Regions from separate parts of the Paenibacillus sp. JMULE4 genome, predicted to be linked through region 1. Evidence: riboswitches for the same ligand, from Rfam matches in the RefSeq annotation. Region 1 holds a riboswitch; each other region holds the start of a gene.
The links. A riboswitch is a leader RNA that binds a small molecule or an ion and turns the genes downstream of it on or off. The one in region 1 is predicted to bind cyclic di-GMP.

Region 1 (10,558 bases):
TCAGTTACAAAGGACTAACGCTGAAACCGCTTCGAGGAGAAGTGAAGTTCAACGGAGAACTTATTCCGCTGACGATGCATGAATTTAAGCTTTTATATTTTCTGATGCGGCATCCGAATCAAATATTGACAAGAGAACAAATATTACAAGAGCTGTATCCGAATGAAGAACGTTCTGTAATCGACCGGACCGTGGATGTCCATGTCAGCAAGCTCCGGGAAAAGATCGAAGCAATGGAAGGAGCCCCCCGTTTTATTGAAACGATAAGAGGGATGGGATATCGATTTGATGCATATTAAACATTGGATGTTTTGGCGAAAGCGTTTGACGATGAAACTCATTATGGTCAACGGCCTGGTCATCGCTGTTGTGATCTGGCTCGCTGGGGTATCCGTAAAAGATTTTGCTTGCATGGTGGTGGGCCAATATGAGCTGGTCGGTGAGGAAAAAAGCAGGTTCTTCAATGAAACAATGGAGTTTTATTTATGGAGAGCAAGTTTTTTGGCCATTTTGGTTGCCGCCATCATTCATTATGTTTTTATCAAAAAAATACTTTCTCCTTTAAAACGGCTCGCGAAGTCAACGCAGCTCATGATCGAGGGACATTACCCGGAGCCCATCGAACCGAAATCTCATGATGAAATCGGTCAGCTTACGAAGCACTTTAACGAATTGGCAAAAACATTGAAGCGTACGGAAGAAAACCGAAAACGTCTTCTAAGCAATATATCGCATGAACTGCGCACGCCTCTAAGCAACTTGAACGGCTATTTGGAGGCATTATCAAATGGTGTCATAGAAGGCAATCGGGAATTGTATCAATCTCTGCTTGAAGAATCTCAGCACCTCACCCGTCTCGTAGAACAGCTTCATCATTTGACGGTCTGGGAAGCTCGAGGGAATAACAGTCTGTATCAGACAGAAATCAAAATACATGAACTTCTGCAACAAACGATTCAGGCTTTTCAGTTGGAAAGCGACAAAGCAGGTGTTTCATTGGACGTCTCCATACAAGAGGGAGTCGTTCTTGGCGAGGAAGACGGAATCAAACAGGTCATGAACAATTTGCTCAAGAATGCTTTCATGTATAATACAGGGAATGAGATAAAGATTACGGGAAAAAGGGAACAAAAACAATACCGCATCACGGTTTCCAACATGGGAGAATCAATACCGGGTGAAGCTCGCGATTTGGTTTTTGAGCGGTTCTATCGCGTGGATCCGTCAAGACACCGGGAGAAAGACAGGAACGGTACTGGGCTGGGTCTTGCGATTGTAAAAGAAATTGTGGAACGGTTCGGCGGACAAGTCGGACTGCACTCGGATGGTAATCTGCATAATTTTTGGGTTACTCTCCCTTTGGAAATAAAAACGGTAAAGGTGGTTAAGAATCATGACGGAGCGCCGGTTTAACCCTGAACATACGGAGAAACTGGACAACCCGGAGCGGCGAAAAGTTCTGCCTCCAGAAAAGTTATTGGAATTATTGGAAATCCAAGATAACGACATTATTCTGGATTTGGGGGCAGGTACCGGTTATTTTACCATACCCGCGGCAGGACTTACCAACGGGAAAGTGTATGCTTTGGACGTTGCACCACAGATGCTGCAATATTTGGGAAAGCGTGTGAAGGAGGAAAAACTGGACAATGTCGAGTTAATTGAAGGAGCCATTGAATGTATTCCCCTGGCAGGACAAATCGCCGACCATGTGATCGCTTCATTCGTCTTACACGAAGTAGAACCTTTGGAAAAAGGACTCCAAGAAATGAGCAGAGTGCTAAAGCCGGGCGGAACAGTATTATGTATCGAATGGGAAAAAAAACAAACGGAACAAGGCCCTCCTCTCCGTCATCGAATACATTCCAATGAGCTTGCAGAAGCATTTGAAGAGAATGGGTTCTTGGTTGAAAAACTGACCTATCCTTCCGATCAGCACTATCTTATTGTTGCAAGGGCTTGTGCACATAACTGCTAAATACTGAAAATGCGGGGCGTATCATGAATTTCAATGGTTTGATGGGCTTGAAAAAAGTGCCTGATCGCATCATGGGCATGAATTCCCAAATGCTTTTTGACGGACTGATATTGCCCGAGGATTTGTTCGCCGGCACTGACAATTCGGTATATGGCATCCTGTTTAAGCGGTTTATTTTGAACGAGAAAATGTTCGATTCGCCGTCCTTTGGGGTTATATGGTTTATAAGCCATGATGACACCGGAAGTTCGCAACACATATCCGCCTTTCTGCTGAAACGGGTCCGGGGAAAAGACTTGCTCCAGGTTCGTTTCAAAGGCTTCAAGAATGAATCGCCCTTCCAGTTCTAGTGTAAACAATTCCGGGTTCGTCGGTATGATTTGATATAAATCTTCCACAGTTATGACTCCCGGAAGAATCGGGGCGCCGTACCTCCAACCATGAGACAAAGCGATATCGGCATCTATCGCATACAGGTACGCGTCGGTGATGAGACGGTCCATCGGCGTTTCATTCAAAAACATGCGATGAAGCGGTGTTTTCAGCTTGCCGATTTCTTCGCGCAGGAGCGTCTCGTAAGGTTGCTTGATCTCCCGGATAAGACGCGAGAATTCCGGGTCTTCTTCGTATTCGTCCGCGTAAAGCGGAATAAGTTGATGCCGAATATGGGTTATTTTTCCGTTTTCAAAGGAAATATCGATTCTTCCGAGAAACGAAGTGCTTGCCCCGGATTGGACAATCCATGTGTTATTTTGTCTGATTGGTTTGTCGATTCGATCATGACTATGCCCGCTTAAAATGATATCGATCCCTTCAATGCAGGATGCCGCTTTTATATCCAAAGGCAGTCCCATATGGCTGATCACCACGATAAGATCCGCTCGCTCCTTCTCCCGTAATTGATGAACCACTTTTCTCATATCGTCTATATTTAGCGAAAAAGTAAATCCTTCCGAGAAAGAAGGAGGCATCGTTTGATCTACAAAAGGATAAGTCCATCCCGTCAAACCGACCCGTATACCTTCGATTTCCCGAATCATATGCGAATGAAAAGGATTGACTTTGCCGGAGATTGGCTTGGCATTCATTGCCAATGCCGGTGCCGGAACTTGACTTATCAAAGAAAATAGCTGTTGGGGTCCGTAAGCAAAGTCCCAGTTCCCAGGTACCCAAGCATCGAGCGGCATTTGTCGGAGTAGCGGCAAGACGGCTTCACCCTTGGACAAAACTAGCGGTCCTGTACCATGAAACAAATCGCCCCCGTCAACAAACAGTACGTGGGGATGTTGTTGTTTTAAACATGTCACATAGCGGAAGATGCGTGAAAAGCCCCCGCAATGAATGTAGAACGGACGCGGATCGCCCCAGAAGAATTCCGGATGGGCGTCCAAACAACCGTGCGTGTCATTTTGTTGAATCAATACGAGTTCCACAGTTAAGCCCCCTTGTTGAAGCATGTGATCCCAAGCTTATGGATAGTATGGGGAGTTCCAGCCTGTTTTTAAACCTTCTTTATCAGAACTTAACACAAGGCCGGTACGATCAAACGAAGAACATCCGGGAAGGGAGAGATGAGGATGTCGTTTGGGTACCGGGTTCTGGTTTGCGCCATTTTGATCCAAACTTATTTCGATTTGAAAACAAAGGCCCGGAAAGGAGGACGAAATTTCCAAATGCGACAAGAAGCGCTTGGCTTCTTGAAGACCGACTGGTTCGAAACGTTGTGTACCGCCATCGATCTTGATCCTTCCTTCGTAAGGAAGGAAATGCTCCGTGCTTCCGCCAATACCCGCAATAGGGCTCCCAGGATTAAAACATAAACAAAAGAAGGGACATGGCTGTCCCTTCCGCTCCGCGTTACTTGAGAACACTGCCGCCGAACACAAACCGATATTCCCAGTGCTTGCCTTCAATGCTATCGATTCTTACCCCGCCGGATTTCACGGAATACGTATGCAAAATCTTGCCATTCCCCAAGTAAATGCCGTTATGCGTGATTCGTTGTGCGGATTTGTCGATTCCGGAATAATTGGAACTTTTGCTTCCTTTATACGACATAAAGAACATGATGTCTCCTGGTTTCAAGTCTCGCCAATTCGTTGTTGTTTTTCCAATTTTTTTTACATATTCGGCTTGTGTCCGGGAATTGCCGGGAAGAATGATGCCGGCCCCGTCTTTAAACGCTTGTCGAACAAAGTCCGAGCAGTCGAAAGTCCTGGTATTGGAGCGGCTGGAACCAAATTCGTAAGGCGTTCCCAAATATTTTATACCGGCTTCAATCACGTTTTTGGCTGTGCCGGCAGCAGTTTGTGCGGTTTCACCGGAAGAGGCGCCTCCCACTGATATGTACCGGCTCTGTGTTGTGACATAACCGGTTTGCCCCTGGCCATCCTTGATTTTGTACCAATAGGGGTTCACCCGTTCCAAAATATTCACATGTTCACCTGCCTGCAAATAACGAATGCGCTCGCTGCTTAGGGAAGGCTTGTCCCGAAAATTGACACTTTTCACGATGACGGCATCACCCTTGGCCGCCGAAGCGGAGTCTTGTCCCAATGAAATCGTTCCGGCAATAAAAGTCGTTACAAACAGTGCCATAGCCAGTTTTTTCTTCATCAACTGCAATTCCTCCTTGTGGATTTGGATAATTCCCGCGGCGGAAAATATCGGCTCGCGGTCTAATCCAAGCCTATCACAGGAGATGCAGTGAACCTGGATGTACATTTTTCCAATCGCTTAATCATTTCTTTAAAAAGAAGCGTTATCCTCATCTGCAAGGAGGTGGGGGTTTGCGCAGCATTCAAATCGGTTCTTTTGTCTTGAACGGACAACTGATTTTGTATTTCAGTTTTGGGGCGGCGGGCTGGTTGATGTTACAATATCGGCTCCGAAACATGCCGGAGCGGGGGTTGATCTTGTCCTGCGTATCAAACGCATTCTGGCTGTGGCTGATCGTCTGGAAAGCGAGCTACCTGCTCTTTCATCCGGTTGAAGCCATCCAACAGCCTGTTTCTTTCATCTATTTCGATGGCGGGGAACGCGGGAAATGGATGGCAAGCCTGGTTGCCGCGGTCTATATTTGGCAGAAGGCTTTGAAGCAAAACATTCCTTTAAAAATGTGGGTCGACATTTTCATCACGTATGCATTCGCGGGTTGGTCGGCCTGCCAAGTGTTGTTATTCATGATCGGGGAGGAGCCGGCCTGGTTTCATGCGGCAAGCGCCGGATTAACAGCGGTTCTTTTCATGTCTTTCTTGTTTTCTTCAAGAGGATCCGATTCGCCAATAGGACTTGCATACGCCATTTGGTTCTCGATTGGACATGCGATGCTATGGTTTCTGGTCCCCGATCGTCCGATGTGGCTTTTGTCCTTCAGTAAACAGCAGTTGATTTTTCTGCTCGTTGCCACGGGTTTGACCGGATGGGCCTGGTTGGACGAGAAGGTGAAAAAAGGAGGTTCTCATGGATAATATTTCGGTTTTCGCAGCCTTTGCCGCGGGGATGCTATCCTTTTTATCCCCTTGCGTCTTTCCGCTCATTCCCGCTTACGTTTCCCATTTGACGGGCTCGTCCTTTCAAGATGGCAAACTGGTCGTGCATCGGGGGAAACTGATTGTTCAGTCTCTTAGTTTTATTGTGGGTTTTAGTCTCGTTTTCATCGCGATGGGGGCTTCGGCAAGCTTTATTGGCCGCTTCTTTGCCCAGGAACGCGATTTGATCCAAGAAATAAGCGGTCTGTTGATTATTGTGTTTGGTCTGCAAATGGCCGGATTATTAAATCTCCGGCTGTTGATGTCCGGTAAAACATGGGAAATCAAAACGAACAGGAGCCGCGGCGCAATCCGTTCGCTGCTTACCGGCGTGGCTTTTGGCGCCGGCTGGAGCCCCTGTGTAGGGTTGGCGTTGTCATCTATTTTGCTTCTGGCCGGGTCTGCCGAAACGCTGTGGAACGGGGTTGGGTTGTTGGCCGTGTATTCCCTCGGATTGGGTATTCCGTTTTTACTGATTTCATGGTTGCTGACGTATTCGCTGCAGTTCATGAAAAAAATGAACAGATGGATACCTCTCCTGTCCAAACTGAATGGCTGGCTGCTCATTGGGCTGGGGTTTCTGTTGTTTACCGGGCAATTGCAGAAGATCAGCGCCTGGCTATCCCAATATACGTTTTGGGAGATCAACTTTTAACGAGTGGAGATGAAACGGATGAAAAAAAGCATGATCGCTGTTCTGGTTTTGATAGGGCTCGTCGTTTATGGCGGATACGATTATTTTCACAAGTCTTCTTCAGAAACCGGAAAAATTGCGGAATCGGGGGAAGCAAACCTGGAGACGGGCATTCTGAAGGGGCAGCTTGCGCCGGAATTTTCGCTTACGGATTTGCAAGGGAATCCTGTTCACCTGTCTGATTTTAAGGGCAAGAAAGTGCTGGTCAATTTTTGGGCGACATGGTGTCCGCCGTGTCGGGTGGAAATGCCCCATATGCAAAAATTTTATGAGGATTACCAATCGAAAGACGTTGTGATTTTGGGTGTTAACCTGACACCTACCGAGGAAAATCCGGATAACGTACAAGCATTTGTGAAAGAGCAACAGCTCACGTTCCCCATCGTTCTGGACAAGGAAGGAGACGTCATGCAAACCTATCAGGTTGTCGCCTATCCCACGACATTCTTGCTGGACTCGGACGGAGTGATTCGGGAAAAGTTTCAGGGCGCGATTAATTACGACATTATGAAAGAAGCTGTTTCCAATATCAAATAAGACGGGAGAGGTTATGCCGCATGAGTCAATCGGTTAAAAAATTGATTTTGTTAACACTATCCGCTTGTCCGATGGGCCGCTCCATGAATACGGTCATCGGAGAATTGCTTGCCTGCAAAAAAGAGCTTGCATATGAAGTCGTCTATGTGGATGTTGACCATGAAACGACCAATCGATATCGCATTAAGATGAATCCCACCACGCTCTTTTTGGATGACAGCGGCGTTGAATTGTACCGTATTGAAGGTTTTAAAGAAACGGAAGAGGTATGGAACTTGATTAGACAGATAGAAGAAGGATCGCTGCGATCGGAAGCGCCGCGGGAAGAAAACCGGGAGACTACCGAAACTTACACGATCTATTTGTTCCAAAACGGCAACGCCGTTCCGGTGGAGACAACGGTGATCAACAAGACTTCCGTTAAAGCGCCAAGAATAACAACGATTCAACAATTGTTGCGCACCCGGCCTGAAGGATTTGACAATCCGTTTCCGGCAGACACTTCGCTTGAGCGGGTTTCCTTTCATCATGATTCTTGCGTCGTAACGCTCCGTTCGACAAATGAAGTGAGCATGGAAGAAACCGATCGGATGAAGACGTTGCTCAATCGTACCTTGGCGGCCTATGGAATTACCGATATCAAATTGGAATGGACGATTTCTCGTTAGCCAATCATGTAAGCAAAGAAGGTTTAAAAGCCTTTTATTATTCCAATGTCGGGTTACCATGGCAAATATCACTCAATTCTGCACTCATCGGTGGAGTTGAAATAGACGTGTCGCTAGATGTCACGATAATCTACCAAATATGATTTGAGAACAAAGACTATCTGGGCCTGAGGAAAAAAGTACTAAACTCTTTCAAGCGATTATTCGACAAATTCAAAAATTTCCCATTTTGGTTCTTGCCTGTTCCACAACCTGGTAATATAATAATAGGTAATAAGTCTGACTTGGATAATGGCAAACCTGTTCGAAAGGCAGGGACGCAAAGCCACGGGTCTTCTGCATAATATTATGCAATGATAGCCGGGTTACCCTACAGTCATCCAGAAGATACTACGTGTTTGGGGTAGTGTCTTTTTTGTTTTTTAGAAAAAATTGACGAAAGGAAGTGATCGTCTTCGATATGTCCTGGGATTAATGTGAGATCGAGGTCTTAGGAAATTCAAACTAACTGAGGGGAGATGTAATGAAGCACAGTAGAGATTTTTCGCAGTTTGACGGAATATTGGCCAATGGGGTGAATCATGCGGTTATTGATGTCGACAATACGATTACCAAAAGCAACATCGTACAGTTTTACTTGTTCATCAAGAGAGAACGCCTGAAGAACCGGCTGCTATGGTGGCTGTTTCTTGTTTACTGCTTGGCTGCGGCTCCATTCTATCTTGCAGTGGATCGTTTGTCGAGAGATTGGTTTAATCACGTATTTGTGCAAAGAAAGTTCGGGAAGTACGCCTATGAACAGCTAGAGAAATACGCTCAAAGGTATTTTGAAGAAATGCTCAAGAGGCAATTTATCGTTCCTGTGCACGATCTCATCTTTTATTTGAAGGAAAAAGGAGTTCAGGTCACGTTGTTGTCAACCAATTTCGATTTGATCGTAAAGCATTACGGAGCGTATTTTCAGGTTCCCTATGTATGTTTGCCCGTCGTTAAACAGGATTCGAGGATTCGAATCGACTTTTCTCAGCTGAAAGGATTTAAGCGCAATTACATCCAACGCTTGAATCCTGCAATGACGATGGCGATTGGAGATTCCAAGTACGATCTGCCGATGCTGGAGCATGTCCATTACCCGATCATCGTGGCAAACAAGAAAAAGAAATGGATGAAGTCGATACAGAGGGAGGCTGTCTTGATTCGAGCATAATTGAAGCCTCTGTCCACGACGGCGCTCCTCTTTAATCGGTAGTCAAAACGATTAAAGGAGTTGGACCGAATGGTCTTTGTACTCATTGCATTGTGGACGATTGCAGCCATTTTGCTGATTATCAATCCCAAAAATGAACCGACACGCTGGGCGGCATTTACCGCATTTACAGGCGGTGGCGGGGGATTGTCGCGCGCGGTAACCGAAACGATCTTGCCCTATCTGGAGCAGTATCAAATCTCTACGCCTTCCCTTGAAGCATTCTTATTAAAGATGCACATGTTCGGCTCGTTTATGAATCATAATGGACTTCCTTATTGTTTTTTGATGTTCGCCGTCAGCTACTCCGGGTTATTCCGCCGTAAAAAGAAAATGATCCTCGCAGGGGTGCTTCCCATCCCGATCATCGGGATGCTTTTCCTCACGTCGTTCACTCCCCCGATCCAGCATAACTTTCAAGCGCTGTTTTTTTGGTGCGTACCTTATCTGATCGTTGGTCTTATCCTGTTAACATACAGTTTTATGAAAGAGAAGAATCCGAAACGGAAAAGAAGCCGTTTATTTTCCAATATTGTTGCATTTCCCCCGATCCTGTTTCAAATCGTGGCGAACTATACATTAAAGGCGTTTTTCGATGTTCAGGAAGTATGGCGGTTTATGCCGTTTGTGATTACGATTCTGCTGGTAACATTTTTGCTCCTCGGCATCAAATATGGCGTACTCGGCGTCCGGATAAAGTTCGAAAAGGACCGGTTGGACGGTACGATGCGCGCCATCTCGTACGGGACAAGCATATTGAACCACACGATTAAAAATGAGGTCGGAAAAATCCGGATTGTCGCCGATCAGATTCGAAATCTGGCAGCTTCGTCTCATCAGGAGAAAATTGCGAGCGATGCAGCCGTTGTGCTTGATTCGACCAAGCATATGCTGGATATGGTGACGCGCATTCAAAACCGGACGCAAGATATCATGCTGAAAGAGGGGATTCATGAGGTAACGGACATCCTAAGCCGCGCGCTTTCGATGACGAAAGTGTTCTTGGAAAAGCGGAGCGTTCAGGTTCATACGGATGTTGATAATAAGGCGATTTATCTACTCTGCGATCCGGTTCATCTTCAGGAAACGTTCCACAATATCATCGTCAACGCGGCCGAAGCGATGGAGCCGGGAGGAATGTTGTTCATTTCGGTATGCGAAACGCGGAAGCATCTTACGATCGTCTTTAAGGATAACGGAAAGGGAATATCACAAGACGAGCTTACCTATTTGTTCGATCCATTTTATTCAACCAAACATCGCAAGCAAAACTTCGGTCTCGGATTGACGTACTGCTACAATGTTATTCAGCAGCATGACGGATCGATCGATATTCAAAGCGAATTGAATGTCGGGACGTCGGTCGTAATTCAAATTCCACACAAAAGGATTCGATCCCATTCGCTTCCGTTAACCGAGGTGAGGGACATTGGATCAAATCAAGGTTATGTTGGTTGAGGATGATGCCGTCTGGCGTGACCAACTCACAAGTTTCCTGAGCCGCGAGCATGATCTTGTCGTCGTCGGTTCGGCGGCGAACAGGGAGGATGCGGTTCATCTCGCCAGGCTTAGTGACGCGCATGTTGTGCTCATGGACCTTATTTTATCCGATAATGGGTATGACGGACTTGAAGCGGCCATGGATATTTTGGAAATAAAGCAAACCAAGATCATTATGCTGACCGGCATCGACGAGGAAGAGGCAATTATGGATACGTATGCGGCAGGGGCAGTCAATTATGTAACGAAGGCCCACTTCGAAGATATTCCCTGCGCTATTCGCGCTGCCTACAATAATTTGAATTACATTCATCCGGATTCGGCTGGTGTGCTGGTGAAGGAATTTCGGCGGATGAAAAGAGAGCAACGTAGTAAGCAGTTAACCTCAGCCGAGCAGGAAATATT
Region 2 (10,558 bases), on a different contig from region 1:
CAGGATATCGATGTGACTCCGCAGTTGACCCGCTTAAAGAGCGCGGGCATTGAGGCGCTTGAAATTGTTGGCCCGGGTGCGCCACCGGCTATTGCCATCAAGAATGCAGGGCAAATCGGTCTCGATATTCCGCTGATCCTTAATGCTAGCCAGGTTTCCTACGCGTTTGCCAACTCGATCAAAGATTATATTCCGGAGCAGCTGTATTTCGCAGGTACTGCCCCTATCGCATGGAAAGGACTTAGCGAGCAAAATCCGCTGAAGCCGTTAATGGTCAAATTTGCGGATGACTTTAAGAAGGAATACAACAAGGAGATTGACCACGTGACGGCGATTGGCTACGATTCGATACTTACCGTTATCGAAGCGATAAAGAAAGCCGGCAGCGATGATCCGGAAGCGGTCAAACATGCGCTGGAAACTCAATTCAATAACTTTATCGTCACGACTGCGGTTGTAAACTATACCCCTGAGGATCATCAAGGTACAACCAACGATGGCGCCGTTATGCTGAAGCTGGATCCGGAATTAAGCTGGCATGTGGAATGGGAACCTAAATTTTGGGAGAAAAAATAAGAGGGTAAAGGAGAATGGGAATCATGGCTGACAATCGTGCGGTAGTCTATGTAGAACCCGGGAAAGTAGAGGTTCGGGATATCCGTTATCCGGAATTGATATTGCGGGATGGACCCGGAGTGAATCCGCTGAATGTGGGCAGAAAATGCGATCATGGGGTTATATTGAAAGTCGTCACGACGAACATTTGCGGTAGTGACCAACATATGGTCAGAGGCCGAACCACGGCTCCAAGCGGTCTTGTTTTAGGTCATGAAATTACGGGAGAAGTCATCGAAGTAGGGCGTGACGTTGAGTTTATTAAAAAAGGCGATCTCGTTTCCGTTCCGTTCAATATCGCGTGCGGCCGCTGCCGCAGCTGTAAAGAACGCAATACCAACGTTTGTGAAAATGTGAATCCGGACCGGCCGGGCTCCGCATATGGCTATGTGGATATGGGCGGCTGGGTCGGAGGACAATCGGAATATGTAATGGTGCCTTATGCCGATTTTCAGCTTTTAAAATTCCCGGATAAAGACCAGGCGATGGAAAAAATTCTCGATCTGACGATGCTGTCCGATATTTTTCCAACCGGTTACCACGGTGCCGTAAGCGCGGGCGTGAAGCCCGGTTCTACAGTCTATGTAGCAGGTGCCGGTCCTGTGGGTTTGGCAGCGGCTCATTCGGCTCAATTGCTGGGTGCGGCTGTCGTCATTGTCGGCGATTTGAACGGCGAACGATTAGCGCAAGCCCGAAGCTTTGGATGTGAAACGGTTAATCTGAAAGAGCATCCCAATGTAGGGGAACAAATCGAACAAATCTTGGGTGTTCCCGAAGTGGATTGCGCCATTGACTGCGTAGGCTTTGAAGCGCATGGCCATGGTCACGCACACGGTGAAGCACCGGCTACCGTATTGAATTCCATTATGGAAGTAACCCGTGCAGGAGGCCGACTTGGCATTCCGGGTCTTTATGTAACTGGTGATCCGGGGGCCGCAGACGAGGATGCGAAGATCGGAACGTTAAAGATCCGCTTCGGATTGGGGTGGGCTAAAGCTCATACGTTTGTAACGGGCCAAACTCCGGTGATGCAGTATCATAGAGAATTGATGATGTCGATTTTGAACGGTAGAGCACAGATTGCAAAGGCGGTAAACGCCACTTTGATTTCGCTGGATCAAGCACCTCAAGCTTACTCGGAATTTGATAAAGGGGCTTCCAAGAAATTTGTCATCGATCCGCACGGGTCGATTAAGCATTAAACCTTGCGGCGCTGCGGGATTTGCCGTGTATGCCAAGAATATACACGCGAACCCGCAGGGCCGTTTTGTTTTTTGACTTCCCTACAGGACATGGGAATCATAGGTTTAAAGCCGCACCCCGCCCAATGCTTCTTTAAAGCCCATTTTTAAGGATATTTGACTTGCGGCCTCCTTGACCATTAATTTTGCCGGCTCCAGCCGGTCGCCATCCAACTGCACGGCAGGTCCAAGAATTGCTAAAGCCGCAATCAGCTTGCCTTCCGCATCATATATAGGCGCACCGATGGCAATGCCGCCTTCATACGTTTCTTCCATATCCGCATAGACTCGTTCCTCTTTGATTTTTTTGAACCGGACGCGAAGCACGTCCAGATCGGTGACGGTCTTGGAGGTCATTCGTACGAGGGGATGCTTTTGCAATAAACGCTCAAGCTCATCTTCCGTCAAATGGGCCATAATGACTTGTCCCAAAACTCCAAAATTAATAGGGCGGCGCAGTCCGATGTAAGAGGAATATTTAAAACCAACCGGGTTTTCCCGTAAAAAAACATAAACAAACGTTTCCTGCTCGATGACCGCCATAATCACCGTTTGTTTGGTATTAGTCTGGAGGTTGATAAGTATTTCCTCCGCCTCTTGCCTGACGTCAAGGAGAGTGGTAAGCGTACCGGCATATTCTAACAATTTTAATCCCAACCGGTAATTTTGGTTCTTTTGATCGTATTGAATAAGCCCCCGAAGCTCCAGCGTATACAATATTCGATAAGCGGTTGTTTTCGGCAATTTGGTCTTGGCTACGATCTCATCGATTGTTAGAACGGGGTGCTCTACAGAAAACACATTTAATAAATCAATAGCCCGATCGATGGCCCGAACGGAATTTACGTTGACATCACGCATGATAAGATAGTCCTCCCCATCGTTATAACAAATATTGAATCCATTATATGAATTATACAATCCATTTTATTTTTATACAACTATAAGCTATGCCGTTGCCTGTACCATTGGTCCATTTTTTACTTATAAGGCCATCGTGGTTAAGAACCCATCCTTTCCGTAACATTTTCACATAAAATAAAGCAAAATACTTTCGAACTGCTTTAAGGGAGGAGGGAGGAGCGTTTATTGGACTATACCGACAAACGACAATTTAAAAAACATGGTAAACGTAGAAGTGCGGTTGTTTGTGTGCCGGAAAGGAAAAAAAGGATAAGGCGAAACCAAAAGGTTCCTTGCCGGAAAAGAAAAAGGAAGTGCAAGAAAAAGATCATCGTAACAAGAATCGTGTATAAACAGGGTCCGCCCGGACAGCAGGGGCCACCTGGACAGCAAGGTCCTCCGGGGGACGCTTCCATTCGTATCATACCTGATGTAAGGAGATACTTTTTCGTAGCGGATACAGACATCGATCTTTCCAATACCCAAATGATTCCCGCCAATCGATTTATTAACGATGATGGGGAACCAGTAAACGAATTCGTAGAGCTGGGCGATGAGGGGTATTATAATTTATATGTGAATGCCGTATTACAAGAAGGAAAGATATATAACGTAAACCCCAATGCTTTAACGATATATTCCAATGAAGAAGTGATTTACGCAAGTACTTTAATCATTTTAGAAGCGGTAGGCTTCTCGATCAAACGGATTCACTAAAGGGTGATTTAAACGATGATCCACATGCCTGCGCCCGATTTCTAATAAATGGGTCATTAATCTAAGAAATTTATGATAAGTAGAAATATAATAATCATAGAATGGGAGGTGAGGAAATGGCACTGAGAATTTTGAAAATTTTTGCTTCGGCGACTACGACAACAACGACGGAAACAGTACCTACGGTGGAGCGGTTTTTTTATGAAGTCGCGGCACAGGTAACAGCCGGAAATACATTGACGATTGCTGTAGGAGATTTTGAGACCGATGCTGGTGTAGCTGCTACCTCGCTGCCGGCACTCGCTACGAACAATAGTTACGTCAATGTGTTTGTCAATGGTATTTTAGTAATGAACAACCTGGTGACGTATACGGATGGCGCGGCAGGACAGCTTGAGATTGAAGTACCGGTAGGATCCGAACCTATTGAGGCGACTACTCCCGTAGTATTGGAAGTGGTCAATTTCGCCCCTTCATCTACTTCCACTACAACGGTTATAACCTAATTCCCGATCGGTTATATGAACGGAAGATCAACAATAATTTTATAGCACTCCGCGGAGTGTTTTTTTTCTACGGCGGCATGAATAACTAACAGGATCTTCCTAACGGTTTGTCGAAGTAATTACGGTCAAAATTTCCAAAGGAGTTGACCCGCATTGCTTTCCAAAAACCGTCTGCGTCCACAACGGAGAATATACTTTAGACCTGAACATAAGAATTGTCCTCACTGCCAACAGAAATTACGTCGTTCACATACAGCATGGAATAAGAAAATCGCCACATTGAAAGAAGTCGTTCACGTTTGGAGCATGGCCTACCATTGCGAAAATCCAGATTGCCCGAAGCCAGGTGTATACTACAAATCGGCGGAAGCAGAAGCAATAAGCATGAAGCATTCTCCTTACGGCTTCGACGTTGTTTGCCTAGTTGGTGAACTTCGCTTCAAACGGCATATGACCCGCAAGGAGATTGCGGATGAATTGAACGCGAGAGGTGTTCAGACATCCGAACGGAGCGCACAAAATCTGTATGAACGGTATCAAACATTGCTTGCTGCTAGTCTTACTGAACATACGAAGAAAGTGCTGGCTGAAGTCACAGAACAAAACGGCGGTATTATCTTGTCTATGGATGGCGTCCAGCCAGAGAAAGGCAATGAGACACTTTATGTAATTCGTGAAGTATTCAGCGGTACTGTCTTAATAGCAAAAAACATGAAAAGTGGTTCATCTGCCGAGTTACAAACGCTCATCCAACCGATCATCGAGCAAGGCTATCCGATCGTCGGTATTGTTAGTGATGGACAGCAATCCATTCGTCTAGCGATGGAGACGCTTTTGCCCGATGTGCCTTATCAATATTGCCAGTACCATTATTTAAAAGACATCGCGAAACCGGTTGTTGATGTCGATCGAAAGTTAAAGACCGAGCTCAAGAAAAGCATGCGCGGCATTCGTGAAGTCGAGCGGAAAATCGAACAGTCGGATTCACAAGAAGCAAGCATCGCGAAGGGTTACGTTGCTGCCGTACGTGCATTGCTCTTGGAAGACGGAAATCCTCCATTAGATTTACCCGGTATGCGTATCTATGAACAGGCCCAAGCCATTCAAGCGTCCCTTCAAAAATGCTTGGATAAAAAAGGGGGCCACCCTACTTCAAAACGTTTTCAGAATATTTAGTAAAGTCGATTCCCTTCAGCAACAATACGAGAAAGTCGCTCGCTGGATGAAGCCAATCCGTCACATTGCAGAAATCCTTGAACCCAGCATGGATAAGACAAGCAAGACAGTTGAATGGGAAATGACAAAGCTGTTGGATTGGGTTCGGCTTTCCTATACCGAAGAGAATGATCTGGAAATGGTTAACAATCTCCTTAGTTACAGCAAGGGATTCTGGAAGGGACTCTTCACTTGCTACGATCATTATCATGTGCCAAGAACGAACAACGATCTGGAACGCTTCTTCCGAGCTACGAAGACACGACACCGTCGGATGACCGGGCTACGCAACTGGAACGAATACATCTTACGGAATGGTGAGATGGTTGTGCTCGTTGATGATGGACTTAAACAGGAAAACCTAATCGCCCGTTTAAGGATGGTCGACTACACAAGCTACAAGAAACAGAAAGAAAAATGGAATAACCGGTTGAGCGATAGTGTTATGCGCAAACGGTTTAAACGCGATCCACAAAATTATCTTAAAAATTTAGAAAACCAATGGCTCAAATAACATGTATGTTATTCATGCCGCCGTAGTTTTTTTTTGCTGACTAAGCTGACATTTTTATGCTAAAAAATAAACCGACACGAGCTGCGAACAGCCTTTGCCGGTTTATTAAAACTAGCCGGATTGATTTTGTCTTGTGCGGCCGCCATTGATATATCCTCTTGCGATGCGTGAGGCCCGAAAGGTAGAAACGACAACCAGAGTCTCCTCCCGGGTCATGCTCCGGCCTTCATAAGAAAAGTCGGATAAATCGGCGATTTGCTCGTCCGTATATTTGTCGAATAAGTCAATTAACAATTCAATGTGTTGATCCATGTCATGGTTCTCCCCGGGTTGTTTTAATTACGATTATATTACATAAGGCAATGAGATCCGTCAACTTGTCTTATTTAATTGTTGCCGGACAAATGACGGATAAGAAATTTGTATAATTTTAAAAAGATAATTTGTTTTTATTGACAATTATTTTGATAACATGTTACTTTGGACATGGTATTAATTCCCTATCCGGTTTTTATTCGGGAAAGATGTTTTCATATATTGACATTGATAAAGGCATACTTATCGAAAGATAAGGACGCAAAGCCACGGGTCTAAGGCATAAGCTATGACAGCCGGGTTGCCAATGGGTAGCACAGGACCCTTTGGGGTCCTTTTTTATCCATTTCCGACATTCAAGACCAAAAGGACGACCTCGTAAGCGCTAGAGAAAATCTCTCTTCTCTCCGGCGGTTCGTCCAATGATCATGATATCCGGTTGCAAATAAAATCAACAAAAGAACAGGAGGATGACTTCAATTATGGATGAATTCACGGATGCCGAGTTGGCCGCTTGTGTAATTCAAGGCGACCAGAGCGCATTCAACTCTCTGCTAAGTCGTTATCTTCCGATGATTTATTATTGCAGCAAGAAGTATTATGCTCCAGGTCTCATGCGGGGAGATATGAATCAAGCCGGATGTATCGGGTTATTTATCGCTTGTAAAAGGTATAACCCCGCCAAAGGAATGGCGTTTTCGGGTTTCGCGAAGATGCATATCAAGCATTATATCATCAACGCCGTAAAAGCAGCCTTAAGAAAAAAACAGCAGATTTTAAATCAAAGCGTGTCGTTGGATGAAAGTCCTTTCTGCGATCAAGAAAGGACCAGCCGTTATGAACTCATCCCCCATTTCACGCCATCGGCGGAAGAAATATTTATGAATAAGGCAAGGAATAATGAGTTGTTCGACTTGATAAAAACGCATTTAACGCATTTGGAGAGGGCAGCGGTTTTGGGTTTGCTGGATGGTTTGGTCTATAAAGAAATAGCTGACTTGCATGGCGTGGGTAATAAATCTATCGATAATGCGTTGAAAAGGGCTAAAGGGAAATTGAGAAGCGCTCTTTATAACAATGCATAGTTTTGCAGGAGCAGTGCTTTGGCGGACAGGGCACAGGACATAAGACAAGCCCAAGGGAGCAGGAACTCCTTTGGGCATTTGCCGTTGGAGGTCGGGCGTTTAAATAACCAGCAGAACCAGTGCCAAAAAGAGAAAAAAACCTAAGGTGTATAGAAGGTTCCATGCTGCGATTCGAAATGTGCCTTGTCGGATAATAACGGAAAACATATTCAGCGTTCCGCTAAAAGGGCCGATGGAAAACGTCATAACGGCGCCCCCTACCAAAGCAATGGCCAAGTGCTCGGCCGAAATTCCCAACGCCAGGGGATTCATCGCTTCCGCCAAAAGGGTGATCGCTGTGATGGGATGCATTCCTATGAAGCCGAACCCGAGTGTGATCAAAGGGACGATGAGCAAAAAGAGGCTGGAACCAACCGCGTGATTGAATTGCAGCATAGATTCGATAACGTAATGTGGTCGCTACCACGGGTTCACCAACAATATCCCTTATCCCAAGGGCAATCCGGGCGGAACGCGGACGGACTCCTGGCCTCCTAACGGTCAGATCCCCGGCTCCGACCTCAACTTCATGCGGGAGCAGCTGCTTGATCCCTTGAATTTGGAGTGCGGCATTCTCAACTGCCTGTACCGGGTCGGGGAGCAGCTTAACGACGAATACGGCGCTGCGCTGGCCCGTGCGGTCAACGACTGGCAGATTGCCGAATGGCTCGATAAGGAGCCGCGGCTGCGCGCTTCCATTGTCATCCCGTATGAGAATGCCGAACTATCGGTGGAAGAAATCAACCGGGTCGCCGGCCACCCCGGTTTTGTCCAGGTTCTGATTATGCCGCGTACCCGGGAGCCGATGGGCCGGCGGAAATATTGGAAAATTTATGAAGCGGCGGAAAGCCACGGTCTGCCGATCGCCGTTCATTTTGGCGGATTAGGCGGTAACGCAACGACCTCCTCCGGGTTTCCTTCGTACTACATCGAGGACCATACCAATATGGCGCAGGCATTTCAATGCCAGGTGATCAGCATGGTATGCGAAGGGGTTTTTGAACGCTTCCCGAACCTGCGGACGGTGATGCTGGAAGGGGGATTCGCCTGGGTGCCTTCGCTGATGTGGCGGCTGGATAAGCATTGGAAGCGTCTGCGCGAGGAAGTGCCTTTCCTAACGCGTAAGCCGTCTGAATATATCGGCGGACATATGCGTTTTACGACGCAGCCGATGGAGGAGCCGCCGGTGGCCGAATATCTGCTTCAGGTCATCGGGCATTTGGGCTCGGACGAGATGCTGATGTTCGCGACAGACTATCCCCACTGGGATTATGATGCGCCGGATCTGACGTTCCCGCCCAAATTCCCGGAGGCGTTAAAGCAAAAGATTTTTTATGATAACGCCCGCTCGTTCTATCGACTTTCCGATACAGCTTGCCCTTCAGTCTGCGGCAGGTTACTATGGTAAAGAAGCATCATCCAATTTGGCGGTTCAGGGGGAGAATCGAATGGAGCACATCGTTTTCAACCAGATCGAACTACATCGAAGCCGTACATTAGAGCTCGTTACCGGATTGTCCGAGAGTCAGGCGGATATCATACCGGAAGGCTTCAACAACAACATCCGCTGGCATTTGGGGCACATATTGACCACTCAGGAGAGGTTTGCATACCGTTTAATCGGAGAACCGCTCGGGTTACCGGAGGAGTTGATGAACATGTTCCTCAACGGTACGAAACCGGCTGACTGGCAAACCGCCCCTCCGGATTTGCCGTCTCTCATCAAGCTCTTGCAGGAACAGCCGGGCCAAATCCGGCAGCGTCTGCAAGGAAGGCTGGAGCAGCAAATCACGGTTCCGTTTAAAGACTTCAAGCGGCATGACGAAGCGCTGCTGTTTGGCACCTGTCATGAGGCGATGCATGCAGGCTATATCATGGCCCTTAAACGAGCGGCGGCCGTCGCTCAAAGATAACGGAGACCAAAGCCCGGTGGAGCGGCATCCTCTGTCGGGCTTTGTGGCTTTGTGCAGAGAGTCGGACGATTGGCCGGCCTGCCGCCAAGACGGCTTCATATCCTTTATTGAAATGGATTAGTTTTCTCATTTCTTTATGTCTGTTGTGTATAAGCTTGTTCATGCCGGCCAAGAAAAGGTGACCATTCCTCCGGATCTCCCCAGACGTTTCCCCTCTGCAGTTCCATACCCATTCGACTCTTTCGGGACAGCATTACCCTGTTGCACAAACTGTCTTCTGCGGCGGCCGCACCCATCACGCCCCGGGCATTCGTTATCAAGATCAGTACATTGACTGTTGCCCGAAGCCGTGATAGGCTTAACATCATACAAGTCAAAATACCGAATAACGTTTATTATATCGAAGGAAGTGAACTCATGGAGCAAAAATATGCCGTTCCGGCTCTGGATCGGGCGCATGCGGTACTGACGCTGCTAACCGAGGAGCCCTACAAATGGAAGCTGTCCGATCTGTCCAAGCATTTGGGCATCAGCAAGAGCACGCTGTACTCTCTTCTTCTGACCATGGAACGTTTGCATTGGATCCACCGGGACCGCAACGAGACTTATGCCCTTGGAAGCGCCTTGGGCGATTTCGGGAGTGCTTATTTCCGCCAGTACGACCTTGTTGAAGAATTCCGGCGAACCGCCGAGCCGGTGATGCGCAAGCTTCAGGAATCGGTTCAGCTGGCTCGCTTAGATGGGAGCGATGTACTGTATCTGGCCAAATTAGAAGCGCCGTCTCCGGTACAAATGGTATCCGGGCCCGGGGTCCGGTTTCCGGCACATGCGACGGGCTTGGGAAAAATTCTGATGTCCGACATGGATGCCGAACAGGTCCGCCGCATATTTCCGCAGGAAACGCTGCATAAAGTTACCGTGCATACCATCGGCTCCCGGGAGGCGTTCCTGCAGGAGCTGGAAACGGTCCGCCGCAACGGATATTCCTTGGACATTCAGGAGGGGGTAATGGGATTTTGCTGTGTGGCTGCACCCGTTCGCCGCCGCAGCGGCGAGATTATCGCGGCGGTCAGCTGCTCCATGCCCATCCATCACTGGGAAGGAAAGAGAGAAGAGGCGATCCGTGAAATTCGCGCATTAGGGCAGCGGTTGTCAACAAGTATGTAAGATGAATGATCAGATCAAGCCACAGTCTGACAATCATTCCGATCCCAAGCCAGAGAGGGAAAGGGATGATTGTTTTTTTTGCCGAAAACTCATTGACACAAACTAAAAACTGTGGGAAGATAATGTCAAGGCTAAATAAAGAACGTTGTTCAAAATAATGAACAAGGAGGGCGGATAGTGATGATGCCGGGATTTGACAAGGCACAGCTGCAAACGATTTCGTTCGTGAATCGACGGGAGAGATCTTCACGAGCCGTTGGAAGGCCGAGGATTCAAGTGAGAGCTAATCAATCATTTGATAAATAAAGGAGAATGAATGATGGTACAA
Region 3 (10,558 bases), on a different contig from region 1:
AAGAAAACAAAAGTGATTCCGTCAGTAGCGGCGAGCGAAAGCGGATTAGCCCAAACCAGGGGGCTTGCCCTCTGGGGTTGTGGGACGTCAACGTGGGTTGAGCAGAGTAGGTGAAGCGGTCTGGAAAGGCCGGCCAGAGAAGGTAACAGCCCTGTAGCCGAAATTCTGCGAAAGCCCTAGACGGATCCCGAGTACCGCGAGACACGTGAAACCTCGTGGGAATCCGGCAGGACCATCTGCCAAGGCTAAATACTCCCTGGCGACCGATAGTGAAGCAGTACCGTGAGGGAAAGGTGAAAAGAACCGCGGGAGCGGAGTGAAAGAGAACCTGAAACCGTGTGCTTACAAGAAGTCAGAGCCCGTTAAAGGGTGATGGCGTGCCTTTTGTAGAATGAACCGGCGAGTTACGTTTGCAAGCGAGGTTAAGGTGAGAAGCCGAAGCCGCAGCGAAAGCGAGTCTGAACAGGGCGAATGAGTTTGCAGGCGTAGACCCGAAACCGTGTGATCTACCCCTGTCCAGGGTGAAGGTGCGGTAACACGCACTGGAGGCCCGAACCCACGAATGTTGAAAAATTCGGGGATGAGGTGGGGGTAGCGGAGAAATTCCAATCGAACTCGGAGATAGCTGGTTCTCCCCGAAATAGCTTTAGGGCTAGCCTCGGGAGATGCGTCGTGGAGGTAAAGCACTGATTGGGTGCGGGGCCCGCCAAGGGTTACCAAGTCCAGTCAAACTCTGAATGCCACAGACGTTATCCCGGGAGTCAGACAGTGAGTGCTAAGATCCATTGTCAAGAGGGAAACAGCCCAGATCATCAGCTAAGGTCCCCAAGTGTGTGTTAAGTGGGAAAGGATGTGGAGTTGCGCAGACAACCAGGATGTTGGCTTAGAAGCAGCCACCATTCAAAGAGTGCGTAATAGCTCACTGGTCGAGTGACTCTGCGCCGAAAATGTAACGGGGCTAAACACACCACCGAAGCTATGGGTCCAGTAATGGGCAGTAGGGGAGCGTTGTAATCGGGTTGAAGTCAGACCGTGAGGACTGGTGGACTGGTTACAAGTGAGAATGCCGGTATGAGTAACGAAAAGATCAGTGAGAATCTGATCCGCCGAAAGCCTAAGGGTTCCTGAGGAAGGTTCGTCCGCTCAGGGTAAGTCGGGACCTAAGGCGAGGCCGAAAGGCGTAGTCGAAGGACAACAGGTTGAAATTCCTGTACCACCGTGAACCGTTATGAGCGATGGGGTGACGCAGAAGGATAGTGACGCGAGCTGATGGATGCTCGTCCAAGCAGTGAGGCTGGTGTGCAGGCAAATCCGCACATCGAAAGGCTGGGCTGTGATGGGGAGGGAAAATTGGAGTACCGAAGGTCATGAGTTCAGGCTGCCAAGAAAAGCCTCTAGCCAGGGAGAAGGTGCCCGTACCGCAAACCGACACAGGTAGGCGAGCAGAGAATGCTAAGGCGCGCGGAAGAACTCTCGTTAAGGAACTCGGCAAAATGACCCCGTAACTTCGGGAGAAGGGGTGCCCCGGTAGGGTGAATAGCCCGAGGGGGCCGCAGTGAAAAGGCCCAAGCGACTGTTTAGCAAAAACACAGGTCTGTGCGAAGCCGCAAGGCGAAGTATACGGGCTGACGCCTGCCCGGTGCTGGAAGGTTAAGGGGAGCGGTTAGGGTAAGACCGAAGCTGTGAACCGAAGCCCCAGTAAACGGCGGCCGTAACTATAACGGTCCTAAGGTAGCGAAATTCCTTGTCAGGTAAATTCTGACCCGCACGAATGGCGTAACGACTTGGGCGCTGTCTCGACGAGAGATCCGGTGAAATTTTAATACCTGTGAAGATGCAGGTTACCCGCGACAAGACGGAAAGACCCCATGGAGCTTTACTGCAGCTTGATATTGGACTTTGGTACGATCTGTACAGGATAGGTGGGAGCCTGGGAAGCATGAGCGCCAGCTTGTGTGGAGGCGACGTTGGGATACCACCCTGATCGTATCGGAGTTCTAACCTGGTGCCCTAAGCGGGTATGGGGACAGTGTCAGGTGGGCAGTTTGACTGGGGCGGTCGCCTCCTAAAGCGTAACGGAGGCGCCCCAAGGTTCCCTCAGAATGGTTGGAAATCATTCGCAGAGTGCAAAGGCAAAAGGGAGCTTGACTGCGAGACAAACAGGTCGAGCAGGGACGAAAGTCGGGCTTAGTGATCCGGTGGTACCGAATGGAAGGGCCATCGCTCAACGGATAAAAGCTACCCTGGGGATAACAGGCTTATCTCCCCCAAGAGTCCACATCGACGGGGAGGTTTGGCACCTCGATGTCGGCTCATCGCATCCTGGGGCTGAAGTAGGTCCCAAGGGTTGGGCTGTTCGCCCATTAAAGCGGTACGCGAGCTGGGTTCAGAACGTCGTGAGACAGTTCGGTCCCTATCTGTCGCGGGCGCAGGAAATTTGAGAGGAGCTGTCCTTAGTACGAGAGGACCGGGATGGACGTACCGCTGGTGTACCAGTTGTCTCGCCAGAGGCACGGCTGGATAGCCAAGTACGGAAGGGATAAGCGCTGAAAGCATCTAAGCGTGAAGCCCCCCTCAAGATGAGATTTCCCAGTATGTAAGACCCCTTGTAGACGACGAGGTAGATAGGTTCGGGGTGGAAGCACGGCAACGTGTGGAGCTGACGAATACTAATCGGTCGAGGGCTTATCCAAAAAGCACATGAAGATGATCAGCGGCTTGGTTTCGATCCAGTTTTCAGGGCGCAAGCCTTGAGAAATGAATACGTTTGGTGATGATGGCGGAAGGGAACCACGCGTACCCATACCGAACACGACCGTTAAGCCTTCCAGCGTCGATGGTACTTGGACCGCAGGGTCCTGGGAGAGTAGAACGTCGCCAAGCAAACAGCCTGCCTGCCTATGGCAGGCTTTTTTATGTCTTACTCAAAGTCAGTGCCTTCCAATATTTGCACGTAGCCGCTCGTTCCGTTCAACCGGATATAAGCGCCGTCTTTAATCCGTTCGGTCGCTTTTTCAATTCCAACGACGGCCGGAATGCCATACTCCCGGGCAATCACCGATCCGTGCGTCATCAAACCGCCTACTTCCGTGATCAGGCCGACGACCGAGGTAAACAGCGGTGTCCATCCGGGATCGGTATAGGGAGCGACTAAAATTTCCCCGGCATTCAGCTTGGCTTCCTCCGGCTTAAGAACGACTCTTGCAACACCTTCGACGATACCTGCGGATACCGGCGTGCCTACAATCGCGCCCTCCGGCGCTTCCACCACATCACGCAATTTTCCGGAAATGATTTCTCCTTCGCTTGTCATCACCCGGGGAGATTTTAGTTTTTGATTCCGTTCATGCTGCTTTTCTCTTGCTTCTACGATGGTTGGAACATCTCCTGAAAAGCGGTTTTCCAACAGTGCGATGAGCTCTTCCAGCGTTAAATAATACACATCGTCTTTATGCCGAAGGACTCCTTTTGCGACAAGTCTGTTTGCTTCTTCCATCATCGCGCGTTTGTAGATGTCAAACAGCTTCACCACACAGAACTTGTGATGCTCGCGCATGCCCAGCAGGTGGCGGTATAGCTTAATCAACCGGGATATGCTTCTTTTTTGCCAAAAACCAAAATGCGCGGCAATTTCTTTTCCCGCCGCCTCGGCTTCAAGCCTGCCTTGTCTGAATTTCTTCCTGTGCTCCCCGGCCGTTGCCGTTCTGATATTGCTGATAATGGAAGGGATAAGTTGGGTAGGCTCCTCGCGCCATCTTGGTCTGGTGATGTCAATTTCACCCACACACCGCATACCGTATTTCTGAAGAAAGCTCTCCAATTCTAATTTAAATTCATCCCCGCCCGGAATCTCGCCCAATTTTTCATCGAAATGGTCGCTGCTTGCTTTCTGCAAATAATCAATTAAGCCGGGATACTTTCGTATCTTATCGGCAAGGTCTCCCAACGCCAAGCCGAATTCGGTTGTCACATTGCCGGGAAGAGATTTGTACAATGGATTCAACAACCTATCTGCCCGTTCTTTCCCCACCCTTTTGTACAGCTTCTTTTTAAGCGTTCCGGAAGCCAGGACACCTGCAATAAAATAGACGGCCACTCTGGGAATCACCTTGGGCATTTTCTCGATACTCTTCCTGATCGCGCGAATCCTGTCCGCCCCTGAGGCGGAAAATACATGGATCCCGGTTTCACGAGTGATACGATCAATAAGGGCGGAGGCCTTTCTGTTCGCCTTTGCGGGATCTTGCACAAACCGGTGATTGATTACTTTCAATGCCAAGGGAATGATGATCGGCGCCAGTTTACTGACCGTGCGTAATATTGTGCCTATCGGTATGGATCGATGGCGAAAGGCTTCTCGGCTCATGACTTCCTCCAAAGCTGACGCTATGGATTCATCCATGCCCTTGAATATTTTTAGCATTCTGTTTCGAACAGGCCTTATAGAAAGAGGAGCGGTAAAATCAGCAAACATTCTTCCCCCTGCATGATGCAGGATGTACGGTTCGGATGAAGCAGGATTTTTCTTTATAAAATGAAGAAGGCGGCTCAAAACGGATATAGCCAGCGGTTTCATTGGATCAGTCATCATTTGAATGTAGCCGAAATTTATAAATACATGCAATTGATTATCTGAGACAGGCGGTACCGGATATAACGATGTAATCGGCCGACTTTGGAGAATATAAAATTGACCGTCGGCAAAACCCCACTCCACATCTTGCTCCGAGGCATAGTGAGCTTCAATTTTTTTACCCAATATTGCCAGTTGAATGATTTGATGATCCGTTAAAGCCTGCAGCTGCTGTTTCTCCGGAGGGAGATGCTGAGCAACCGTTCCTCCTTCCGGCACGGCATATATGGCTGTTTCCTTCTTGGAAACCTGTTTTTTTACGATTTCACCTGCACGCACCTGATACAAATCCGCAGTAACCAAACCGGATACGAGGGCTTCTCCCAAACCGAAGCTTGCATCGATCGATACCGTTCCGCGATGTCCCGTGACCGGATCCGCCGTAAACATAATTCCGGACACCTCCGGGAAAATCATGTGTTGAACAACGACGGAAATAAACACTGAACGGTGGTTAAAGCCGTTTTTGGCGCGATACGAGATCGCCCGGTCTGTAAACAGTGAGGCCCAGCAGTTTTGTACGGCGTTGAGCAGCTGCTCCAGTCCGCAAACATTCAAATAAGTATCCTGCTGTCCCGCGAACGAGGCCGTCGGCAGATCCTCAGCCGTAGCGCTGGAACGAACAGCATAAGCTTGAGCTTTCCCAGTGGTTTCCCACGCTTTTGAAATGGCCGATTTTACAGAGTTGGGCATCGAAAGGGAGGTGAGATGTTCGCGAATACGCTGTCCCAATATACGTATTTGCTCCAATTGTTCATGGCTGACGCGGTCCAACTGATCGAACAGTTCCTTCATCTCCCGGCTGGATTGAATGAATTGGCGGTAGGCGGCAGTTGTCACGCAAAAACCCTGCGGTACCGGGAAGCCGGCTCTTGTCAACTCCCCGAGGTTGGCTCCTTTTCCGCCCACAGCCGGCAGATGGGATTTATCAATACTCTGAAAATTCAGCACATTTATCGTTGGCATTTTTCCAACTCCTTAATACGAAATGGCAGCTTGCTTTGGTTCCCAATATATTGATCTTGTCACTGAGTTGTCAACCATTTTTTTACTGATTTTCATATTATTCCATCCCCCGGCAAAAGCCGTTCTCCAATCGATGGTTTACATGAGGAGAGGCTTTTCCATTCACAATATATAGTATAAAAATGAAAATTTTTACTATAAAAAAGGAATTTGATTGAATATGTCGAACATTGTTAGCTAATATCTAGTTTTTTCTAACTAATCTCCTTTGAAAAGTGATAAAGGCACACCCATTGAAAAGTGGGGTCGCAAAGCTACAGGGGCTTCAGTGTGATAAACACTATGCCAGCCAGTTACCGAAATCCGGATCATCAATCCTCCAATTTCGGGGGATTTTTTGGTTTTGGGACGTATTATGTAGCATTCTTCCATCGTCACTCTAAGTAGATGAGTTGGTCCGTATTTTGTGAAATCATTGATGAGAGGAGAGAGTGAAAATGTATCTTGGCCGAGTTCCTGCAATGGGATTGGATGAGATTCGAAACCAAACCTATGAGGAATTAAAACACCACTACACTAACCTGAAAGCTGAATTAAAGGTGGCTCGCGTTAATTTTGAATTTGAAAGGGCAGCCGATCTTAAGGAAGAAATCGATTTTATTTTTAAAGAATTATCAAGAAAAAAGGAAAAAAAGACCAGTTGACGATTGACATACGGGACGGTTTCACATGAAGTCTGCATGGATCAGTTTCATGGTATGGAGGAGTAAGTCATGAAAAATGAACGATTGCTGTACATTCTTTTTAGATTGATGAAGAAAGAGTTAAGTACATACGAACATTGCATGCGGGTTGGCAAAATGGCGAGAATCATGGCATCCTATCTTCATTTCAATCAGGAACAAACACGTAGTCTGGTCGTAGGATGTCTGCTTCATGACATTGGCAAGATATTTATTCCAACGGATATTATTACAAAGAAAACAGGTATGACGGTAGAAGAGTGGGAAACCATGAAACGTTATCCTGTGCTCGGAGCAAATCTGGCGCAAAAAGAAGGAATTCATGATTTGAATATTATTGAAATCATTAAATACCACCGCGAACGCTGGGATGGGTCCGGTTATCCTTATGGCTTGCGCGGTGAGTTCATTCCGACTTTTGCGCGAATTTGCTCTATCCTTGATGCTTTTGATGACATGCTGCAGGACGGTCCTCACAGAAAAGGTTTATCCGTTCAAGAAGCCAAGCAAGAGCTGTGGTATCAGAGCAGGAAGCAATTTGACAAAAACCTTGTTCAGGTTTTCCTGAGCATCCCGTCGCATGAATTAAAGACATTCTCCAGCTTCGGCAAATGGAGAGAAGAATATTACGGTTGAATATACCAAATGCCTCCTGTGATTAATCCGGGGGGCTTTTTTACATTCGGTTTTCTCCAACGGCGCCGGATTTGGGCAAACGGGAAGCGACACAGCATTGACAACATCTGGGTTAGCCTGCATAATGTGTTCAAAACGTACATGCGCGTACGGATGATGTACATGAACATGAAGGAGCCGGCAGACTGTATATGGAACAAAGATATGTCAAGGAATCTAGATGCTACAAAACATCCCGAGTATTTCCGACGGATGTCAATAATCACAATACGCTGTTTGGCGGAAAGCTGATGGCCTATATCGATGATATCGCTTCTATCGCGGCTTCCAAGCACTGCCGCAGAAACGTCGTGACGGCTTCGACGGATTCTGTCGACTTTTTGTCACCGGTTCGAACAACAGATTCGGTATGCTTGGAATCCTTCGTAACCTGGACGGGAAGAAGCTCAATGGAGGTCTTTGTCAAAGTGATTACCGAGGATTTGAAAACGGGGGAGCGCACCATTGCCGCGACGTCATTCCTTACTTTCGTGGCGCTCGATGACAATAAGAAGCCCGTTGCCATCCCGGCAGTCATACCGGAAACGGAAGAGGAGATCAGGCTTCACGAAACGGCTGTGCATCGCGCCGAGATGCGCCGATTGCGCAGGGAAGAAAGCAAGAAATTTGCGGACTACCTCACGGTGAGTTTCCCGTGGGAATCGGATTCAGGCTCTGATCATTCCTAGAGTGGAGCCGTAGTGAATCGATGGAAGTGCAATCATCATGGAAAAGCCGATCTTGCCCCTTACGGGAGCTATCGATCGGCTTTCTTCACTTTAAATATCGGTAAAGTTGACCGGCCCCACAACCTCCGTTAAGAAGGCTGTGAGCTCCGCCGCTTCTTCCTCATTGAGCTTGTATACGTGCTCCAGGTAGCCCTCAGCCTCCAGATCGTCCGGCCCGATGACAGCCGTGCGTCCGGTCTGCAAATCCGTGACCATCTTTTTTCCGTAAAAACGGTTAGTCGTCGTGATGGCCAAATCGAATCTCCGCAGCGAATCTCCGACAAAACAAACGAACCTTGTTTTCGTTTCCTCCGTACCGTCGTATAAATAATCAAATTCCATAATTTCCGCTTTCTCCTCCGATTCAAGCTTTCCGTAAGTTATTCGAATTATAACAGATTTTTCGGGGCTTCGCCAAAAAATCCGATCGCGAGATGACTTTAGCCCGATTTCGACCATGCGTTTCGTTTTCATTTCGGGTGAAACATGGTACAATCGGAAGAAGCGGTAGCATTCATAGAATGAAGCGATTCATAGAGTAGAAACGGAGGCTTGTAAGAAAAATGTCCAAGAGAAAAATGAGAAGTGACATGATCAAGAAGGGCTTTGACCGCGCGCCTCACCGCAGCTTGCTGCGTGCTGCCGGCGTCAAAGAAGAAGATTTCGACAAGCCGTTTATCGCGGTTTGCAACTCCTATATTGATATCGTTCCCGGTCACGTCCACCTGCAGGAATTCGGGAAAATCGTAAAAGAAGCGATCCGTGAAGCGGGCGGCGTTCCGTTTGAATTTAATACGATTGGCGTAGACGACGGTATTGCGATGGGACATATCGGTATGCGATACTCCCTCCCGAGCCGTGAAATTATTGCCGATTCCCTGGAAACGGTGGTTTCCGCTCACTGGTTTGACGGAATGGTCTGCATCCCGAACTGTGACAAAATTACGCCGGGCATGATGATGGGCGCTTTGCGCGTCAATATTCCGACGGTTTTCGTCAGCGGCGGGCCGATGAAAGCGGGTAAGACCAGCGATGGCCGTTCGATTTCATTGTCCTCCGTATTTGAGGGCGTAGGCGCCTACCAAGCGGGCAAAATCGATGAAAAAGGCCTGCAGGAGCTTGAACAGTACGGCTGTCCGACCTGTGGATCCTGTTCCGGCATGTTTACGGCCAACTCCATGAACTGTCTGGCTGAAGGTCTTGGCCTTGCGCTGCCGGGCAACGGTACGATTCTTGCTGTCGATCCGGAACGCAAAGAATTTGTGAAACGTTCGGCAAAGCAGCTGATGGAGCTGATCCAAAAGGACATCAAGCCGCGTGACATCGTCACCGTTGAAGCGATCGACAATGCGTTCGCTTTGGATATGGCCATGGGAGGTTCCACCAATACCGTTCTTCATACGCTGGCCATAGCGCATGAAGCAGGGATCGACTATCCGATCGAACGCATCAACGAAGTAGCGAAGCGTGTGCCGCATTTGGCCAAAATCGCACCGGCCTCCGATTATCATATTGAAGACGTGCATAACGCCGGCGGCGTGAGCGCGATCCTTAACGAACTGCTCAAAAAGCCGGGAGCGATCCACGGCGACCGGATCACTGTAACCGGCAAGACGCTGAGAGAGAATGTGGAAGGTCATGAGATTCGGAATACGGATGTCATTCGTACGCTGGATAATCCGCACTCCGAACAAGGCGGATTGGCTGTTCTGTTCGGCAATCTGGCTCCGAACGGCTCGATCATTAAGGTCGGTGCGGTCGACAAATCCGTAGGCGGCTACCATAAAGGGCCGGCCATTTGCTTCGATTCCCAGGAAGAAGCTCTTGCAGGCATTGCCAACGGTAAAGTGAAGGAAGGCCATGTGGTGGTCATCCGGTACGAAGGACCCAAAGGCGGACCGGGCATGCCGGAAATGCTCGCACCGACATCCCAGATCGTCGGCATGGGGCTTGGCGCGAAGGTGGGCCTGATTACGGACGGACGTTTCTCCGGCGCATCCCGCGGTATCAGCATCGGTCACATTTCTCCGGAAGCGGCGGAAGGCGGTCCGATCGCATTCGTAGAAGACGGAGACATCATCGAGCTCGATTTGAACAACCGCAAGATTGAGCTTCTGATCAGCGAAGAAGAATTCGAGCGTCGTAAGGCGAACTGGAAAGGCTTCGAACCGAAGGTGAAGACCGGTTACTTGGCCCGTTATTCCAAGCTTGTTACGTCCGCCAGCACGGGCGGCGTTATGAAAATAGATTGATCTGTCCATGAATAAAGACAGCCCATCGGTATTACCGCGGTGAGCTGCACCTCCAATGGTTAGGGATGTCTAACCATCGGGGGGCAGTTCAGGATGAGGCTGTCTTTATCCTTTTTATTCGTCTACATGATCGTCACCAGACGAATCGTGGGTCGGATGGGCATCGGGATACTCGCGTGAAATGCCTGCGTGAAGCTCCCGGTTTTCGTAGGTAAATTGATTATGCGGCCGCTGGTCTTCTCGCCATGGGCTACTCTTGCCGAGAGATTCGGTTTCCAGGCTGCTTCCGTAGGGCCCCTCCGGAAATTCCTCCGCGGTCAGGTCGTTGCGCTGGGATTCGACGGTTTTCAGATCGGTATATTTCTTTTGAGGGGCTTCCTCTATAAAGCCGTCTCGATTACGGTCGATCGAAGCCATTTGTTGTCACCTCCTTGGGACTGGGTGATAAACTGTTGATTTAATTTTCCCCTTATCATGGATTATTATCCAAAACCTGCTTGATTTTGTAGGTTCTCCATGATATGATTGAATTAATTTCAAACGTCAATGAGGAAGCACCTC

Region 2: it holds a riboswitch for cyclic di-GMP, as region 1 does, so the genes downstream of both, EXW96_RS07620 (sigma-70 family RNA polymerase sigma factor) here and EXW96_RS25430 (haloacid dehalogenase-like hydrolase) in region 1, are expected to answer to the same signal.
Region 3: it holds a riboswitch for cyclic di-GMP, as region 1 does, so the genes downstream of both, EXW96_RS24705 (hypothetical protein) here and EXW96_RS25430 (haloacid dehalogenase-like hydrolase) in region 1, are expected to answer to the same signal.

The regions. Positions count from the first base shown of each region.
Region 1 covers NZ_SGWF01000022.1:33,169-43,726, forward strand. Annotated here, with positions in the region: gene EXW96_RS25380 (response regulator transcription factor) at 1-299, shown strand, start outside; gene EXW96_RS25385 (sensor histidine kinase) at 289-1,413, shown strand; gene EXW96_RS25390 (class I SAM-dependent methyltransferase) at 1,394-1,978, shown strand; gene EXW96_RS25395 (bifunctional metallophosphatase/5'-nucleotidase) at 1,975-3,411, opposite strand; gene EXW96_RS25400 (hypothetical protein) at 3,556-3,798, shown strand; gene EXW96_RS25405 (C40 family peptidase) at 3,836-4,594, opposite strand; gene EXW96_RS25410 (hypothetical protein) at 4,768-5,448, shown strand; gene EXW96_RS25415 (cytochrome c biogenesis CcdA family protein) at 5,441-6,163, shown strand; gene EXW96_RS25420 (TlpA disulfide reductase family protein) at 6,182-6,739, shown strand; gene EXW96_RS25425 (thioredoxin family protein) at 6,760-7,407, shown strand; cyclic di-GMP riboswitch class I at 7,691-7,780, shown strand; gene EXW96_RS25430 (haloacid dehalogenase-like hydrolase) at 7,931-8,614, shown strand; gene EXW96_RS25435 (sensor histidine kinase) at 8,684-10,111, shown strand; gene EXW96_RS25440 (response regulator) at 10,083-10,558, shown strand, end outside.
Region 2 covers NZ_SGWF01000011.1:493,704-504,261, forward strand. Annotated here, with positions in the region: gene EXW96_RS07580 (ABC transporter substrate-binding protein) at 1-576, shown strand, start outside; gene fdhA (formaldehyde dehydrogenase, glutathione-independent) at 600-1,817, shown strand; gene EXW96_RS07590 (IclR family transcriptional regulator) at 1,923-2,717, opposite strand; gene EXW96_RS28280 (DUF4183 domain-containing protein) at 3,105-3,476, shown strand; gene EXW96_RS07600 (DUF4183 domain-containing protein) at 3,593-3,982, shown strand; gene EXW96_RS07605 (transposase) at 4,289-5,158, shown strand; gene EXW96_RS07610 (hypothetical protein) at 5,205-5,711, shown strand; gene EXW96_RS07615 (hypothetical protein) at 5,823-6,023, opposite strand; cyclic di-GMP riboswitch class I at 6,253-6,335, shown strand; gene EXW96_RS07620 (sigma-70 family RNA polymerase sigma factor) at 6,509-7,111, shown strand; gene EXW96_RS07625 (hypothetical protein) at 7,211-7,546, opposite strand; gene EXW96_RS07630 (amidohydrolase family protein) at 7,593-8,558, shown strand; gene EXW96_RS07635 (DinB family protein) at 8,599-9,063, shown strand; gene EXW96_RS07640 (IclR family transcriptional regulator) at 9,481-10,230, shown strand; gene EXW96_RS07645 (malate synthase G) at 10,550-10,558, shown strand, end outside.
Region 3 covers NZ_SGWF01000021.1:841-11,398, reverse strand. Annotated here, with positions in the region: rRNA gene EXW96_RS24720 (23S ribosomal RNA) at 1-2,693, shown strand, start outside; rRNA gene rrf (5S ribosomal RNA) at 2,767-2,883, shown strand; gene EXW96_RS24710 (phosphoenolpyruvate synthase) at 2,921-5,599, opposite strand; cyclic di-GMP riboswitch class I at 5,873-5,960, shown strand; gene EXW96_RS24705 (hypothetical protein) at 6,097-6,303, shown strand; gene EXW96_RS24700 (HD-GYP domain-containing protein) at 6,373-6,978, shown strand; gene EXW96_RS24695 (acyl-CoA thioesterase) at 7,170-7,706, shown strand; gene EXW96_RS24690 (DUF3055 domain-containing protein) at 7,797-8,090, opposite strand; gene ilvD (dihydroxy-acid dehydratase) at 8,309-9,997, shown strand; gene EXW96_RS24680 (hypothetical protein) at 10,112-10,414, opposite strand.